Linked DNA regions of Hydrogenispora ethanolica. The protein of the gene in region 1 interacts with the protein of each later gene in a pairwise test. Links are inferred from orthologs where the notes say so. Each region holds a gene or a part of one and is shown in the gene's direction. Other genes may lie near its edges. The genes, in order: EDC14_RS18405 and grpE.

What was found.
Region 2: the proteins of EDC14_RS18405 (region 1) and grpE interact in binary tests that used the Escherichia coli proteins (3 or more experiments, as listed by UniProt). The link is inferred for Hydrogenispora ethanolica from one-to-one orthologs.

What each region holds. Positions count from the first base shown.
Region 1 is NZ_SLUN01000026.1:31,367-40,455, forward strand. What follows is about bases 3,597-6,392. They hold EDC14_RS18405 (Nramp family divalent metal transporter), read left to right. Parts: upstream 3,597-4,262; coding sequence 4,263-5,522; downstream 5,523-6,392. Other genes in these bases: EDC14_RS18400 (MATE family efflux transporter), read right to left, coding at 3,597-3,984; EDC14_RS18410 (TetR/AcrR family transcriptional regulator), read left to right, coding at 5,728-6,345. Also shown: EDC14_RS18390 (aminotransferase-like domain-containing protein), read right to left, coding at 1-1,146; EDC14_RS18395 (MFS transporter), read left to right, coding at 1,312-2,496; more of EDC14_RS18400, read right to left, coding at 2,587-3,596; EDC14_RS18415 (HlyD family secretion protein), read left to right, coding at 6,432-7,403; EDC14_RS18420 (ABC transporter ATP-binding protein), read left to right, coding at 7,400-8,290; EDC14_RS18425 (ABC transporter ATP-binding protein), read left to right, coding at 8,444-9,089. UniProt on the Escherichia coli protein: H(+)-stimulated, divalent metal cation uptake system. Involved in manganese and iron uptake. Can also transport cadmium, cobalt, zinc and to a lesser extent nickel and copper. Involved in response to reactive oxygen.
Region 2 is NZ_SLUN01000019.1:86,840-95,938, forward strand. Bases 6,294-9,099 are described here. They hold grpE (nucleotide exchange factor GrpE), read left to right. Parts: upstream 6,294-7,304; coding sequence 7,305-7,895; downstream 7,896-9,099. Other genes in these bases: EDC14_RS15495 (TCP-1/cpn60 chaperonin family protein), read left to right, coding at 6,294-7,247; dnaK (molecular chaperone DnaK), read left to right, coding at 7,976-9,099. In the rest of the region: lepA (translation elongation factor 4), read left to right, coding at 1-1,140; EDC14_RS15475 (sugar phosphate isomerase/epimerase family protein), read right to left, coding at 1,141-1,938; radical SAM family heme chaperone HemW, read left to right, coding at 2,219-3,358; nudC (NAD(+) diphosphatase), read left to right, coding at 3,560-4,390; heat-inducible transcriptional repressor HrcA, read left to right, coding at 4,587-5,636; more of EDC14_RS15495, read left to right, coding at 5,688-6,293. UniProt on the Escherichia coli protein: Participates actively in the response to hyperosmotic and heat shock by preventing the aggregation of stress-denatured proteins, in association with DnaK and GrpE. It is the nucleotide exchange factor for DnaK and may function as a thermosensor.

The sequences.
Region 1 (9,089 bases):
CAGATAGGAGTAGGGCCCGGACCCGCCTCCGGTCCACTGGGCGCCCAGCCCGGTCAGGAGCGGGATTTGCCGCTCCAAACAGCGGAGTCTTTCGCTCAGCTCCTTGCCAAAGGCGGCGGCGTGTTTCTTCAGCAGGTTGCTACGGATATAGATCTCCAACGTCGCCTGGGAAATCAGCGACGGGGTGAAGTAGGAGTAGTAGTAGGACAGCTCGATATACTTCTCGAAGGTCGGCAGCAGGCCGGCGGGGAGCACCACCAGGCCGATCCGCAGCCAGGGCAGGATCTTGGTGAAAGTCTTCAAATAAATATGGTGGCGGTGGTCGCCCTCGGCGAAGACCGGGTCATAGCCGCGTTCGCTCATCACGTCCCCAAAATAGTCGTCCTCCACGATATACACGTCGTAACGGGCCGCCAGTTCGGCCAGGCGCTTCCGCTCGGCGCGGCGGTAGGCGGTTCCCAGCGGGTTGTGGTTGTGGGGCACGGTATAAAAAAACTTGATGGTCCCGGAGCGAAAGAGGCTTTCCAGCCGCTCCAGATCGATCCCCTGCCGGTCCCTGGCAACGCCCTGGACCCTGGAACCGGAGAATTTGAGGAAATCCAGGTAATAGCCATAGGTCGGCTGTTCGACCAGCACGGTCTCCCGGCCGTTGGGGAAGGGCATCTGGGTCAGAATGCTCAGCACCGGTTGCGCCCCCAGGGAGACCAGAATATGCTCGGTCTCGGCGAAAACTTGAAAATCCGCCAGATAGGACGCAAGTAAAGCGCGGAGCGAGGCCACGCCCTTGATGTCGTGATCGATGGCTTGACCCCGGTAAAGGTCGACCGCTCGGTCCAGGCAGTGCTTGAGATCGGGGGTATGAACCGCGCCGCTCATCGGGTTGCCGGTCGAGAAATCGATGGCGGACCCGTCCCGCTCGGGCTGGTGCAGCAGGTTTTCGACCACGTAGTACCCGCTCTGCGGCACCGAATAGACCAGGTGCTTGCTTTTTAGCGTTTCATAGACTTTCACGGCAGTGCTCTGGCTGCAGCGATAGGTGCGGCATAAATCCCGCACCGAAGGCAGCTGCCTGCCGGGCTGATATTTCTTCCGCATGATCGCCTGTTCCAACTCGGAGACGATCCGCTGATAGATCGGTTTTGCCACGCCGTTTCCACTCCTTTGTACCGCTACAGTTCCATTGTAACATGCTTGAGCCCTGGTGAACAGGGCGCTATAATGAATAGCGGAGTCCGAAACAGTTTGCCAATTCTGTCATTGTTTGAAAGATAGGCTGAATCCATTGATCCATCATGAAAGGAGTTCCTGGCGATGAGACACGATCTGAAAAAAACCTTGGTCACGGCCGGCGCTTTCTTTATCTTCTTTTGGTTCGGATTTCTGGACAACCTGAAAGGGCCGACCATCCCCTTTATTCTGAAAGACCTGGGAATCGGCTACTCGCTGATGGGCAACGTGCTGGGACTGCAGTACGGCGGCTTTTTTCTGGCGACGTTGGCGGCCGGAGTCCTGATCTTCCGTTTTGGCCTCAAAAAAGTCTTCCTGGGCCTGAGCATGCTGCTGTTGGCCGGGATCGGCTGCGCGGCGGCCGCCCCGGGCTATGCTCCGCTGGTCCTGGGCTTTTTCTTGACCGGATTGGGGCTGGGCGCGGTGGAAGTGGCCGGCAACAGCACCATCGTCCTGCTGCATCCGGAGCGAAAAGGAAAACTCTTGAACTTGCTGGGTTTCTTCCACGGCGTGGGTTCCATGATCGTGCCCATCTATGCGGGCGCGCTGCTCTCGGCCCATTATTCCTGGCGGTTCACCTTCGCGCTGTCCCTGGCGCCGCTGACGCTCTTCCTCATTTACCTGCTGGCGGTCAAGTTCCCGGAATACCGGCGCGAAGCGGCGGAAAACATCTTCGCCCTTTTGAAGTCGGCCTTTACTGCGGAGATGATCTGGCATTACCTGGCGATCTGTTTTTATGTGGCGGCGGAAATCGGGCTCGCCGCCTGGATCATCGAGTACAACTATAAGATCAAGGGACAGCCGCTCTTTTACAGTTCGCTCTCGCTCACCCTGTACTTCGGGCTGATTACCGGGGGGCGGTTGCTCGGCAGCTTCGTCGTCGATCGCCTGGGGCATCTGCGGGTATTGCTGGCGGCCGCCCTCGGCGCGGTCGTCTGCCTGACGCTGGGGCTCTACGGCCCGGCCGCCGTGGCATTTTTCCTGCCGGCCACCGGCTTTTGCTTCTCGATCATCTTTCCGACCCTGACGACTTCGTTTTCGAATATCTGTCAAGCCGGTATCGAAAAGTATCTGGGCTTCTTATTCACCTTCGCCGGAATCGGGGGGATGATCGGGCCGTGGCTGATCGGGCTCTGCGGCGGTTGGCTGCAGCTGGGGACCAGCATGTCGCTGCTGATTCTCTACGCCTTGATCATGCTTGGCTCCATCGCGGTCCTATTGGGAAAGGCCGGAAACGATCTGCGGGTCAGCCGTCGGAGCGGCGCCTAACTGTCCGAAGGGGGCCATCGGTTGCAAAACAAGGGGATAGCCTGAGCCAGGCCATCCCCTTGCCGGTATGGTGCGTTGCTCGCTAATCCATCATTCTTCGGAAAATTGCAGTTCCCCCGCAGCCTGTCGCATCCGGTGGGTCAGGTTGTTGATCCACTTGCCCGAGCGTAGCCGCCAGACGCCGACGCTCAATTTGAAAAATTCGTCCAGCGTGGCCAGGAGATAGACGAAATAGGGCGGGAAATGCCAGACCAGGCCGCCGATGAACGAGAGCGGCACGGCGATCAGCCAAAGGCCGGCGGTATCCAGGAAGAGACTGAACTTGGTATCCCCGCCGCTGCGCAGGATGCCCACGATATTGATGAGGTTGAAGATCCGGAAAGGGATCGAGCAGGCGAAGATGGTGCTCACCATCCGCGCAATATGGGTCACCTGATCGGCCACATGATACAGCGTGAGAAAGGGCCCCATCCCCAGCAGAATCAAGCCCCCGATGAGCAACCCCGATACCGGCCCGAGGATCGCGAACCGTTTGGCGTAATCCAAGGCCAAGTCCTCCCGGCCGGCGCCGATCCGGTTGCCGACCATCACCGCGCAGGCATTGGCCATGCCGATGAAGAGCACCATCGCCACCCGTTCCACGGTTGAAGAGATGTTGACGGCCGCCACCACGTCGGTGCCCATATGCCCGTAGACCACGGTTAACATCACCATTCCCAGGGACCAGAGGGACTCGTTACCGATCACCGGCAGGGTGGTCTGGAAGAAGCGCTTGACAAACTCCCGGGAGAGGTCGAACATCTCCTGGAATCGGGCCGCGGGCACCATCCGGTTCCGGTAAACCACCGAAAGCGTGATGAATAGTTCCACGGCCCGGGCGATCAAGGTCGCCAGGGCGGAACCGGCCACTTCCAAACGGGGGAAGCCCCAAAGCCCGTAAATCAAAACATAATTCAGGATCGAATTCAACCCGAAAGCGATCAAGCTGACTTTCACCGGCAGCTTCACCTCGCCGGTGCTGCGCAAAATAAAGGCGTAGCAGAAGCTGACGGCATTGAATAGGTAACTGAATGAAATGATCCTCAGATAGCGGCTCCCCTGGGCGATGACCGCCGGGTCATTCGTGAAACAGCGCAGAACCGGCCCGGGGATGAAGAAGGCCAGCCCGAAAAAGAGCAGCGCGATGGCCATTCCGGTGGCCAAGGCCACCCCCAGCACCCGCCGGATATTCTTCAGATCGCGCTGCCCCCAGAATTGGGCGGTGAAAATGGCGGCGCCGCTGTTGACCCCGAACAGAAGCAGGTTGAACAGGAAAAAGACCTGATTGGCCAGGCCGACCGCAGCGATGGCGGTGGCGCCCAATTGGCCAATGATGATCGTATCGACCATGTTCAACGAGGAGGTGATCAGGTTTTGCATGGCGATGGGCAGCGCCAGCGCCAACAAGGGCTTGATAAATTCGGGGTCCTTCAAAAGTTTGTGCCACATGACAACCGTTCCTTATGAAAGAATCATTTTACCATTTTACTATAAGAAAGCCGTTTTCCGCAAATAAAATTCCATGAAAGGGTGTTCGGAACGCACCGGAATTCCGCCGTGGCATCAAGCGCGATGCGGGAGCGGAGTGTCCTGAATGGATAAAGCGCTGCAGCGTCACATAAAAATAGAAAACATAAAAATCTTGTAACGCGGGGGCCGGCCATTGCCACCCGGGATGGCCGATCCTATAATAGAGTTGACAGCATATCACAAAGGAGTGTGGCCCCATGGGTTTCAGGGAGAGATTGTTCGGTGAGAATCACCGGCCGCGCTTTACCGGCCTGGAGATCTTGCAATACATCGGACCGGGTCTGTTGGTAACGGTCGGTTTCATTGACCCCGGCAACTGGGCCTCCAATGTGGCGGCCGGTTCCGATTACGGCTACCGTTTGCTCTGGATGGTCACGCTGTCCACCCTGATGCTGATCATGCTGCAACATAATGCCGCTCATCTGGGGATCGCCACCGGATATTGCCTTTCGGAAGCGGCGGCGCTCTATACTCCGCCCTGGGTGGCCCGGCTGGTCCTGGGATCGGCAGTTCTGGCCAGCGTCTTCACGGCCCTGGCGGAGATCCTGGGCGCAGCCATCGCGCTGCGGATGTTATTCGGCTTGCCGCTGAAGGCCGGGGCGGTCCTGGTGACTTTGGTTGTCACGTGGCTGCTCTATGCCAATTCCTATCAGAAGCTGGAGCGTTGGATCATTGGTTTCGTTTCGTTGATTGGGCTGTCTTTCATCTTCGAGCTGACGCTGGTCCGGATCGATTGGGCACAGGCGGCCGTGGGCTGGGTGACGCCCCGCTTTCCCCAAGGGTCGCTGCCGGTGATCATGAGCGTACTGGGCGCGGTGGTGATGCCCCACAATCTCTTCCTCCATTCGGAGATTATCCAGAGCCGGCAGTGGAATCTCCAGGACGACAAGGTCATCCGGCACCAGTTGAAGTACGAATTTTACGATACTTTGTTCTCGATGATCGTCGGCTGGGGGATCAACAGCGCGATGATTCTGCTGGCGGCCACCACTTTTTTCAGCCGGGGCTTCAACGTGACCGAATTGGAGCAGGCTCAGAACATTCTCCGCCCAATGCTGGGAAACGGCGCGGCCGTCGTTTTTGCGCTGGCGCTGTTGATGGCCGGCCTTTCCTCCAGCGTCACCGCTGGAATGGCGGGCGGCAGCATCTTCGCCGGACTGTACCGGGAGCCTTACGACATTCACGACAATCATAGCCGTTGGGGAGTGGGGATCACCTTATTTCTGGCCCTGGCGATCATTTTCTTCGTCAAGGACGCCTTTCAGGGCTTGGTCGTCTCGCAGATGCTGCTCAGCGTACAGCTGCCGATCACCGTCTTTTTGCAGATCTATCTGACCTCCTCCAAACGGGTGATGGGCCGCTATGCCAATCCGCCGCTGGACCGCCTGCTGCTTTGGCTGATCGCCGCGGTGGTCAGCGGGCTCAACATCATGTTGCTTCTCAGTTATTGGCGGTAATGCCGTTTTAAAATTGATTTTATGGATTTCAAGGCGCTCTGTCTCCGGAACAGGGCGCCTTGACCGTTGCCGCAAAGGAACCCTGTTTCCGCATGTGTGACGGTTTGGTTAAATTCGCCAGAAACGGCAAAGCGCTATAGACAAAACGCCCGACCTGGGTCTATAATTTAATTAATCAATTAATTAAAAAGTTGAGGGAAGATGCTTGGAAAAAGAGAAAGACGCGCGCACGAAATTGATTGAAGCGGCGGTCCGATTATTCGCCCAGAAAGGCTACGCCGCGGTGACTTTCAAGGACTTGGCCGAAGCCTCCGGGGTCAACAGCGCCCTGATCAATTACCACTTCGGAGGCAAAGAGGGACTTTATGCCGCGATGGTGGAGTCGCAATTCTCCAAATTTGCCGAGAGCATTGTCAACCCGCAATTAGCCGCCCTGGAACCGGCCCAGCGGATCCGGCAGATCATCCGGAACCTTTCTCGTCTGCATCAGAGTAATCCTTATATCCGCCGGTTGCTCGGCAGTGAACTGGTGAATCCGACGCCCTGTTTTGAGACGCTCATTAAAGAGCGGGCGGTCAAGTTCAGCCGGCAAGTGGTGGCCACGATCCAGGAAGGAATCGACAAGGGACAGTTCCGCAAGGATCTGAATCCGGCGATTACGGCAGCCACCATGCTCGGGTCGGTCCACTTTTATTTCGTCGGCAAGCCCATTATCCAAAATTTGCTGCCGCTCACTGACGCGATGGATCAAGAGTTCGAGCGCCATGTGGTCGAGATTTTTTTCCAAGGAATTCTGGATCCGGATTACCGGGAGGGACAGTAAATCCGGACTATGCCCTGAGCCGGATGGCTTCCCTGCCTTTAAACATTCCACGATGAGCTTCAATGAGGGATTGAGGAGGAAATGTCATGAATAAGCGTTTTTTGGCGGTGATTGGCATCTTTGTCATTTTAGCCGGCTTGACGATCTATAAGTTATGGGACAAAAAGGCGGAAGGGATCACCGCCACCGGCACGATCGAGATCACCAAGACGGATATTACGCCGAAAGTCGGCGGCTACCTGGCGGAGCTTGCGGTCGATTCCGGAACCGAGGTGCAGGCCGGCCAGACCGTCGCCCGGATCGACCGGCCCGATCTGGAGGCCCAGTTATTGCGGGACGAGGCGGCGCTGGACAAAGCCGAGCTTCAATTGGAGGACCTGGAAAAAGGCGCCCGGGCTCAGGAACGGAAAGCGGCGTCGGCCAACGTGGCGTCGGCCCGCTCGGTCTACCAGAAAGCCAAGGCCGATTTTGTCCGGTATCATGCGCTGTATCAACAGGGAGCGATCTCCCAACGGGACCTGGATGTAGCGCGTTCGGCGATGGAGGTCGCCGAGAGCTCGCTGCAATCGGCGGAGATGCAACTGAGTCTGGCCGCCGAGGGGAACCGGCCCGATACCATCGCCGCTCAGCGTAAAGAGGTCCTGCGGAACCAGGCGATCGTCGCAGCCAGCCAAGTGGCGCTCAAGGACGCCATTGTCACCGTGCCCTTGAGCGGGGTGGTCCTCTCCAAAAACTACGAACAGGGCGAATTCGTGAATGCCGGAAGCGCCATCGCCACGGTTGGCGATTTGAAAGATTGCTGGGTCCGGATCTATGTGGCTTCGACCCAGCTCGGACTGATTAAGATCGGCCAGACTTGCGACGTAACGATCGATTCGTTTCCGGGCCGCGTCTTTCGAGGGGTGATTCGAGAGATTAACCAGTCGGCCGAGTATACTCCCAGACAGAGCATTACCGAACGGGAGCGGGCCAACCTGGTCTTCGGGGTCAAGGTGAAGCTCGACAATTCCGAAGGCATTCTGAAGCCGGGCATGCCTGCCGACGTGGTGCTAAAATGATCGAGCTGACGGAGGTCACCAAAAGCTTCGGGGCGACGATGGCGGTGGCTGAGTTGACGCTAACCGTCGAACGGGGCGAGATCTTCGGCCTGGTCGGCCCGGACGGCGCCGGGAAGACCACGGCCATCCGTATGATGACCGGGGTGATCGACCCCGATTCCGGAACCGTCCGGGTCCTGGGGGAGCGCAACATCGAAACGATCAAGCCGCGCCTCGGCTACGTGCCGCAACGGTTCAGCCTCTATGGCGACCTGACGGTGATGGAGAATATCCGCTTCATTGGTTCGCTGTATGGGGCCGAGCGCCGCAAGATCGAATCCAAGGCCGAGGCGATCCTGCGCTTCACCAAATTATGGGAGTTCCGGACGCGCTTGGCCGACAATCTCTCCGGAGGCATGAAGCAAAAGCTGGCGCTGGCGGCCGGACTGATGCACCAACCGGAGCTTTTCTTCCTCGACGAACCGACCACCGGGGTGGACCCGGTATCGCGGCGCGAGTTTTGGCAGATGCTCTACAGCCTGAACAAGGAAGGAATGACCGTCTTCGTCTCCACGCCCTATATGGACGAAGCCGAACTCTGCACTAAGGTCGCTTTCATGCACAACGGCAGGATCGTGTCGCTGGGGTCCCCGGAACAGTTGCGCCGGGAGTACCCCTACCGCCTGCTCGAATTGCAGGTGCGCCATAAGAATATCAAGCCGTTGCTGGCCGGTTGCCCGATCCGGGAGATCAATTCGTTCGGGGAAAAGTATCACCTGGTGGTGGACGATCCGGAGACCGCCATGGCCGCGGTCCGGCAGGCCTTGACCGCCGCCGGACTGGAAGTGGTCTCGCTGGCGGAAACGCCCCCCACGATCGAGGATGTTTTTGTGGCTTTAGCTATATAAGTTGAAATAATTTTGAGTAAGCTTTTCCAGTCGTGAAGCATGGCTGGAAAAAGACCAATCACGGTATTTATTTCAACTTATGAATCAAGGAAATAGTTGCAATGTTTTGAAGGTACCAGAACTGATTGCAACATATATAGTGGGGTGAGTTAGATGTACGCTGTGGAGATCGAAAATCTGACCCGGAAGTTCGGCGATTTTACCGCCGTCAACCGGATCAGCCTCCGGATCGAGCAGGGCAGTATCTATGGTTTTTTGGGCCCCAACGGCTCCGGGAAATCGACGACCATCCGAATGCTTTGCGGGATATTGGAACCGACTGAGGGGACTGGGACGATCCTGGGGTTGGATCTCAAACGCGACTGTGAGGCGCTCAAGTCGAAGATCGGCTATATGTCGCAAAAGTTCAGTTTGTATAATGATCTGACGGTCATCGAAAACCTGCGTTTTTACGCCGGAATGTACAGCCTGACTGAACCCGAGAAATCGGCGCGGATCGCCGCAATGATCGAGATGGCGGGAATCCGGGGCCGCGAACGGGAACTGGCCGGGAATCTCTCCGGTGGTTGGAAGCAGCGGTTGGCGCTGGGCTGCTCCATCCTGCACCGTCCCGCGCTGCTCTTCCTGGATGAGCCGACCGGCGGGGTCGATCCCAAATCGCGCCGGATGTTTTGGGACATCATTTACCAGCTGGCTGCGGAAGGAACCACGGTCATGGTGACCACGCACTTCATGGATGAAGCCGAGCACTGCGACCAGATCGGTTTCATCTTCGAGGGGAACCTGATCGTCTCGGATA
Region 2 (9,099 bases), on another replicon or contig:
ATCGGCCAGCGGATCCGGATGATGGCCACCGGGAAAGAGTTCGAGGTGACCGAATTAGGAACTTTCCGTCCGGCGATGTGTCCGGCCAAGGAATTAATCGCGGGGGAAGTCGGCTTTGTGATCGCGGCCATGAAAAACGTCAGAGATGTTGAGGTGGGCGACACCATTACCGGGGTTGAGAATGCGGCGCTGTTGCCGTTGCCGGGATACCGGCCGGTGCAGCCGATGGTTTATTGCGGCCTGTATCCGGTGGACAACGCGGAATACAACGACCTCCGGGACGCGCTTGAAAAATTGAAGCTCAATGACGCCTCCCTGATCTTCGAGCCGGAAAACTCGACGGCGTTGGGATTCGGATTCCGCTGCGGCTTCCTGGGGCTTTTGCACATGGAGATCATTCAGGAGCGCCTGGAGCGCGAATACGGCATGAACCTCATCGCCACGGCGCCGAGCGTTGTCTATAAGGTGTTTCTGACCAACGGGACCGTCCTTGAGCTTTCCAACCCGGCCGAACTGCCGGCGGCGAATCATCTCGACCACCTGGAAGAGCCCTATGTGAAAGCCACGATCATTCTCCCCAGCGAGTTCGTGGGGACCATCATGGAGCTTTGTCAGGATAAACGCGGAATATTCAAGAATATGGAGTACCTGACGGAGACCCGGGTGATGCTCACCTATGAGTTGCCCTTGTCTGAAATTCTGTTGGACTTTTTCGATAAATTAAAATCGCGGTCCCGGGGTTATGCTTCCCTGGACTATGAATACTTGGGACACCGTCCGTCTGAACTTGTCAAGCTGGATATTTTATTGAATGAAAAGCCGGTTGACGCGCTTTCGGCCATCGTCCACCGGGATAAGTCGTATCAGCGGGGCCGGCAGTTGGCGGAGAAACTGAAAGAGATCATCCCCCGCCAATTATTCGAGGTTCCGATTCAGGCGACCATCGGCAACAAAGTCATCGCCCGGGAAACCATTAAGGCAATGCGCAAGGACGTTTTGGCCAAGTGTTACGGCGGGGATATCAGCCGGAAGCGGAAACTCCTGGAGAAACAGAAGGAAGGCAAAAAACGAATGAAACAGCTAGGAACGGTGGAGGTTCCGCAGGAAGCCTTCCTGGCGGTATTAAAGATTGAAGATTAGCTAATCGCGGGAGAGCAACGGATGTAAGCGTTCAAAACTCTCTAATTGATCGACCAACTGGTTCATTTCTAAGATTCCCACCGCCTGTGGGAATCTTTCATTTAGTTTTTGCAATAACTGCTTCCACCAATCGAGATGGGTGATGATCCGCAGATGCCGGTCGGAAAGACGGTCATTCTCATGCAAGTGAAAATGGCGGACCCGCTCCAAACCCAATAGAGCATCGATATCCGCTTGAGCCTGCAAGGCATGGCCGATATCGATCGTTACGCCAAATTCAGACCCGGTAAAGATCGCCAACAATTCCCGAATCCGTTCTCCATTCGAGGCGGTGGGATGAAATTCCGGAGCGGAGGGCATGTTTTCGATCAACAGACTGACGCCCAATTGGCGGGCCGTGTCCAACAGGAGAGAGATGCTCTCCGTTTCAAGGCGGCAGATCTCATCGAAAGCGGCAACGGTTTCGGGCCGGACATTGGCGGGATGAAAAGTCAGCAACGAAACTTCCAGTTCCGCGGCGACCTGCATAGCGCTTTGAAATTTATGAATCGCCAGCAAACGTTCCTCCCTGTCCAGGGAGCCCAGGTTCACAAACGGCGCATGCATCGAATAACGGAAATGATATTGCGTCCCATAGGCGCGGAGTGTAATTTTGGAGTTCGCGTTGAGGGGAAAATAGGGTGACAAAAAACGCGGATCCGTAGGAATCTCCACCCACCGAAAGCATGTGGCGATGCCCGCCAGGTACTCCGACAGCGGGAGATTTGCTGTAAGCCGTGAACCGAGGCTGAAAGCCATCATTTCCTCCATGACCACAAATAAAATAGTTTCCTATAATACAATACCGTAAATTTGTCGAAAATTCAAATGTCTCTATCTGTCGCAATTCATAAAATGAGCTAAATTCCGCTATTTACCCTTTTTTCGGATGATGCAGGGATGGAAAGCTTCTTCTCAATATTTCGTTCTCCCCGTGCTATCGAATGGAAAAAATTTCGGAATTAAGCTTCTCAAACTTGTATTGTTGCTCCAAGATTGCGAAAAGTCGTATTTTAGACAATTTTAGGGGAATCAAAAAATGCCGAAAGAACTCTCATTATATCTTCATTTTCCGTTTTGTCAGCGAAAATGTTTTTATTGCGATTTTAATTCCTACGCCGACAAGAATCGTCTTATCCCCGATTACCTTCGGGCATTGGAAAATGAGATAAGGCGGTTTTCGCCTCAACATCCGGTTATCCGCTCGGTCTATTTCGGGGGCGGGACTCCCAGCCTGATTCCGGCGGAAAGCCTGACGAAGCTGTTGGCCTATGTAAGGCAATATTTCGGAGTCGCCGCCGATGCCGAGATCACTATCGAAGTCAATCCGGGCACGGTTGGGATTGAGGATTTGATCATCCTGCGCACCGGCGGATTCAACCGGCTAAGCATTGGACTGCAGGCGGTTCAGAATAAAATTTTGAACACTATCGGCCGCATCCATACTTGGGAGCAATTCCGGGAGGTTTTCGGGTATAGCAGGGAATGCGGATTTGACAATATCGGAGTGGATCTCATCGCCGGGCTTCCCGGGCAGACCACCGGGGATTGGAACGTATCGCTTCAGAAAGTAACCGAATTAGGACCGGAACATCTTTCAGTCTATGCTCTGCAAATCGAGGATGGGACACCGCTGGCGGAGATGATTGAGCGTGGCGCAGTGGAGCTTCCCGCTGAAGAGGAAGTGGCCCGGATGCTCAACCAAGCGATGGTTTTTTTGCGCAGTCAAGGCTTTGAGCACTATGAGATCGCCAACTATGCAAGACCGGGTTACGAGAGCCGGCACAACTTCGGCTATTGGACGGGCCGGGATTATCTGGGGTTCGGCGCGGGAGCGAGTTCTACTTGTTACGGCGAACGCTGGGTGAATCTGAAAGACCCGGAGCTCTATGCGGAGCGGCTTCGGGCGGGTTTATCGGTCATTGCCGAACGGGAAACCCTCGATGAGACGAAACGATTGACGGAGGCCGTGATGCTGGGGTTACGAGTTCGGAGAGGCCTCGATTTGGATTGGTTGCGGGAAAGGTTTCACCTGAATTTACTGGATCAAGCCGGTCTGGAGATTGAACAGTTGGCTGCCGCAGGGCTGGTGGTGATCCGCGAGAACCGATTGGCCTTGACCGATGAGGGAGTTCTGGTGAGTAATCAGGTTTTAGCGAAGATTATGCGGAATTTGTAACCGTTTTGCCTAAGAGGCGCCCCGGTTCATACGATTCGCGAAACCGGGCGGGTTAAGGTTGGGTTACGGCGCAGGAATGAGCGGACTGAATCCAGAAGTATAATGCTACGCCCGTATAGTTTTTCGAACAGCCTGGGCAGTTTCATTGCGGCGTGATAGTGCGTTAGCCCTGGTAATATTTTTAAAGAAGAAGGTTTCGTGATGCATTTTGCACCCGCTTATAGTGCTGATGTTACACCGGGTGGCGGTTTATGGTTTTTATTTTGGAATCATCAAATTGTAATGGACATTGCCAATGCCGGACCCGGCATCCCTTTCTTTGCGGAACCGCCCGCGGCGTCTTTGGGATTGAAGGCCGACACTTGTCAGTTTCTCGGAACCTATGATAAAACGCCCTGTTTTACAGCGGAGTTGGCGGATGAAGCAACCCTTCCGGAAACAATGGCTTTTCAACCCTGGCGGCAATGCTATGGCGGTTTGGATGATGAGCTGTTTTGGGTTATCGGTCGTGCCGCCCATTTGCTGCATTGGAATCGGACGAATCGCTTCTGCGGTTGTTGCGGCTATCCGCTGCAATGGATGGCGAAAGAACGGGGAAAAACTTGCCCGCAGTGTGGCAATCCGGTTTTTCCCCGTATCTCGCCGGCAATTATCGTTGCCGTTTTCAAAGGAGAGCGGATTTTGCTGGCCAGGGCCGCCCGTTTTACTCACAATCTCTATAGCATATTGGCGGGATTCGTCGAACCCGGTGAAACCCTGGAAGAGTGTGTGCGACGCGAAGTATATGAGGAAGTTGGAATTACCATCCGGGATCTGCGATACTTTGGGAGCCAGCCCTGGCCTTTTCCTGATTCCTTGATGATCGCCTTTACCGCGCGGCATGCGGCGGGCGAGATCCGGGTGGATAATCAGGAGATAACCACCGCCGACTGGTTCACCGCCGCAGAACTGCCGCGGATTCCCGAACCTGTCAGTATCGCCCGGCGCATGATCGACTGGTTCATCGCGCAGGGACAGTCCGGATCATGTTGAGATGGGTTTTTCACCTGCCTCCGATGGGTTTGAGCATAAGTGGCTGTGCAATGGTTATATTGTAAGAGAACGGGCGATCCGAGCCAAAATTTGGCGGCTAAACCTCTTGACAAACAAGATGGGCAGTGATATTTTTGAAGTAGATTAGCACTCGTCACCTAAGAGTGCTAACAATAATCAAAAGAGGTGCTTGTATATGGCCTCCGAATTGGACGAACGCAAAAAACACATCTTAAAAGTGATTACCGACGACTACATCGCTTCGGCAGAACCGGTTGGTTCGCGGACGATTGCCCGTCGCTATAATTTAGGACTGTCTCCAGCGACGATTCGGAATGAGATGGCGGACCTTGAAGAGAGTGGCTATCTAGAGCAACCTCATACATCAGCCGGACGGATCCCTTCCGAACTCGGGTACAGGTATTATGTGGATGCTTTAATGGCACACAAAAAATTACTGAACCAGGAGATAGAGCAGATCTATATCGAACTGGAGAAGCATCATCAGGAGATCGATCAGGTTATTCACCAAACTTCAAAAATCCTCGGCCAATTTACCAAATTTCCGTCTCTGGTGTTAAGTCCGCAATTAAATTCGGCCAGTTTTCGGCATATTCAATTGATCCGGCTATCGGAGACGACGATTTTGGTACTGATCGTTACCGATACCGGATTCGTTGAAAATAACGTGATTGAGATGGGTTCAGGAATCTCCGATTCGGAATTGGAACAGATCTCCAATTTTTTCAATTCCAAACTCCGCGGCGTGTGCTTGAAGGAGTTTCGTCCGGCGTTATTAAATGAAATCCGTTCCGAGATGGTCTTTAAGAATGAGTTTTTCGACGAAGCCGTAAAAATTCTGATTCGCGCCGCTTCCAAACAGGCCAAGGAACGGGTTATCGTAGGCGGGACCACCAAAATTCTTGAGCAACCGGAGTTTGCCGATCTGGAGCGTTTTAAATCATTCTCGCAACTGCTCGATGAGGAAGAACGTTTGTATACCTTGTTGACTCCGAGCGGGTACAGGGGCGCCCAGGTCAAGATCGGCCATGAAAATGAGGAAACAGTCATTCAAGATTGCAGCGTGGTCACAGCCGGTTATGAGATCGCCGGGAGGACCGTCGGGGTTATCGGCGTGTTGGGACCCACACGGATGGATTACGCGAAGGTAATGCCGATAGTCGAATATACCGCCACGATACTCAGCGAATTACTGACCCAAATTTACAATAAAACGAGCAAGTAAGCCGGGGAGATACCCGACTTAATAATAACCCCGGATGAGTAAGGAGGATGGATGTCCATTCAGGAAGCAGCAAACCGTTCGGAAGTTGATCAGCCAATGGCGGCGTTGATTCATAATGCCGGCGCCATTCGCGCGGTAACGGAAGCGGTTGCGGGCACTTTAGGTCCAAAAGGACTGGATTGCATGCTCGTCGATGAATGCGGCGATGCTCTGGTTACCAACGATGGCGTCACGATTCTAAAAACGATGGACATTACCCATCCGGCCGCCCGGATATTAATCAATGCTGCCCAGTATCAAGAGGAAGAAGTCGGCGATGGCACCACCACCACCGCCGTGATGATCGGCGCTTTGGTCAACGAAGGGGTAAATCAAGTACTGAGAGGCGTGCCGGTCATTAAAGTAATCGAGGGTATCGACTCCGGAATTTCGCGAGCGCTCAATTGGTTGGGTCAAATGGCTCAACCGGTCGATGATATCAATCATCCCGTGTTAGAAAGGGTTGCGTCGATAGCGGGCCGGGGTCATCGGGAACTGGCCCGTTTGATTGTTCAGGCTGCGCGTTTGGTGGGCGGGGAAAAGCTGCGGGAACCCGGCTTTAAGCTGGCCGATCAGATTCTGGCGTTGGAAGGTTCCGAAAGTTCATTGATTCAGGGCACCATCATTACGCGGGAACCAATCAACCGCCAGATGCCTCGTCAGGTCGCGGATACAAGGATTGTCATTCTCGACGACGCCTTGGAACCCCAGAAAGTGGCAGCCGAGGCGTTGGGCAGCAAGGCCGGTTTTGAGCAACAACTACATAATGAACAGCTTCTCCGGGAAAACCTTCAGAAACTAGCGCAGATTGGCGTTCAAGCTATTTTTACTGATCGGGCTATTTCCGATGGGGCGGAAGATCTGTTGACTGACTTAGGGATCATTGGCGTGGCGCGAGTCGCGATGCATGAATGGCGCCGCTTGGCGGAGTTGACCGGCGCCCGCCCACTGAAGCGGACCAGCCTCGCAAAGCCTGCCTTGGAACTCCTCAAACTGACCGGGCAAGCGGCTGAAATACGGGTGAATGAGCGTTTTAAACAGATTCAGGTTTTGGGAAAACCGGAACAAAAGTATGTCACGGTTCTGGTGGGCGCGTTCACCAAAGAAGTCGTGGGAGAGCGCGAACGAATCGCCAAAGATACCGCGGCAGCGGTGCAAGCCGCCTGGAATGGCGGGATTGTCCCCGGCGGTGGCAGCGCTGAATTGGCGGTTGCCCGGTTGCTGGAGCAAGAACCGCTCCGGGGAATGGCCGGTTACGGATTTCAATGTGTCATTGAATCCCTGAAAAAACCGCTGGCGCAGATCTGCGTCAATGCCGGATTTAACGCGTTGGAAAAGGTCTCCGAAGTCATCGCTGCGCAACTCGAACAGCATTCTAATTCCATCGGGATCGACTGCGAGGACGGGACTGTCATCGACCTGGCCGCCGCCGGGGTTTATGACCCCTTTTTAGTAAAATATCACGCGCTAAAATCAGCGGGAGAAGTGGCTGAAGCGATTTTACGAATCCAAACGATCATAAAAATGAAAGAAGAGCGGGAACCGCTCCTTGAGAAAACCTGGGATAATTGATAGTATTTTTTAAGAAATTAGCCACGGTCAGTCTATTTTGACATTTGGAGGCAATCAATGGTGAAAAAGGAACAAAATATCGCGGAAAACGTTAGCCTAAATGAAACAGCAGGGTCTGAAGCAACGGCTGAAGAAAAAAAGACGGTTGAAAATAATGTTGTATCTCCGGAGGAGCGCCTCGCCCAACTGGAACAGGAACTCCAGAGCACCATCCAAGCAAAAGATGAATACTATAATCGTTTGTTAAGGAATCAAGCGGATTTCGATAATTTTCGGCGCCGCACCCGCACGGAGATGGAACAACTCACGTTGAGTGCGGGCGAAGACTTGGTTAAGAAGATCTTGCCGGCTCTGGACAGTCTGGAACGTGCTGTACTGTGTTTTAACGAACAACAGGATAATTGCAGCTGGCGGGAGGGTGTGGAACTCACTCTCAAACAATTCCGGAATATCTTGATGACGGAAGGGTTGGAAGCAGTGGTCGCGCTGGAACAGGAGTTCGATCCGCAAGTTCATGAAGCCGTGATGCAAGAGGAGAGTTCGACGGTTTCAACGCCCACAGTTGTGCAGGAGCTGCAGCGGGGCTATAAATTTCGCGGCAAGCTGCTACGCCCGGCGCTGGTGAAAGTGGCCGTACCTGCCAAATAAGCAGAAAGCCGAGCAATGAATGTCGTTACCAACAGATTAAACAAATTATTTTAAAAGTATTTGAACAGGGGGTTCTTACAATGGCTAAAGTTATTGGAATTGATTTAGGTACAACCAACTCTTGTATGGCCGTGATGGAAGGCGGCGAAGCGGTAGTTATCGCCAATGCCGAAGGCGGTCGTACGACGCCGTCCGTCGTCGGGTTTTCAAAAACCGGCGAGCGAATGGTGGGACAGGTGGCCAAACGCCAAGCGGTTGCCAATCCCGACCGGACCGTGGTCTCCATCAAACGGCGCATGGGCACAGATTACAAAGTGAGCATTGATGATAAACAGTATACGCCCCAGGAGATCTCGGCGATGGTTCTGCAAAAATTGAAAACCGACGCCGAAGCGTATCTCGGTGAAAAGATTGACAAGGCAGTTATCACTGTTCCGGCCTATTTCTCCGACTCACAGCGCCAGGCTACCAAAGATGCCGGCCGGATCGCCGGGCTTGAAGTCCTGCGGATTATCAATGAACCGACCGCGGCCGCATTGGCTTATGGTTTGGATAAGGGCGAGGACCACACCATCCTGGTTTATGACTTAGGCGGCGGAACCTTTGACGTATCCATCCTTGAATTGGGGGATGGCGTATTTGAAGTCAAGGCCACCAGCGGTAATAACCGATTGGGCGGCGATGATTTCGACGAGCGGATCGTCAATTGGATGGCTGAGAACTTTAAGCGTGATCAAGGCGTCGATCTTCGTAATGACCGCATGGCGATGCAGCGTTTGAAGGAAGCAGCCGAGAAAGCCAAGATCGAATTGTCGGGTCTGGCTTCCACCAATATCAACCTGCCGTTTATTACGGCCGTCAATGGCGAGCCGCGCCATTTGGATATGACCTTGACTCGGGCGAAGTTTGAAGAGTTGTGCGCCGATTTGATCGACGCCACCGTCGGGCCGACCAAACGGGCTTTGGCTGATGCCGGTCTGGAACCGAAAGACATCGATAAAGTGATTCTGGTGGGCGGTTCGACCCGGATTCCGGCTGTCCAAGAACTAGTCAAGAAGATCATCGGCAAGGAGCCCTATAAGGGAGTCAACCCGGATGAGGTCGTAGCGATTGGTGCCGCGATCCAGGGCGGTGTGCTGACCGGTGAAGTGAAAGATATCGTTTTGTTGGATGTAACTCCGCTTTCATTGGGGTTGGAGACTTT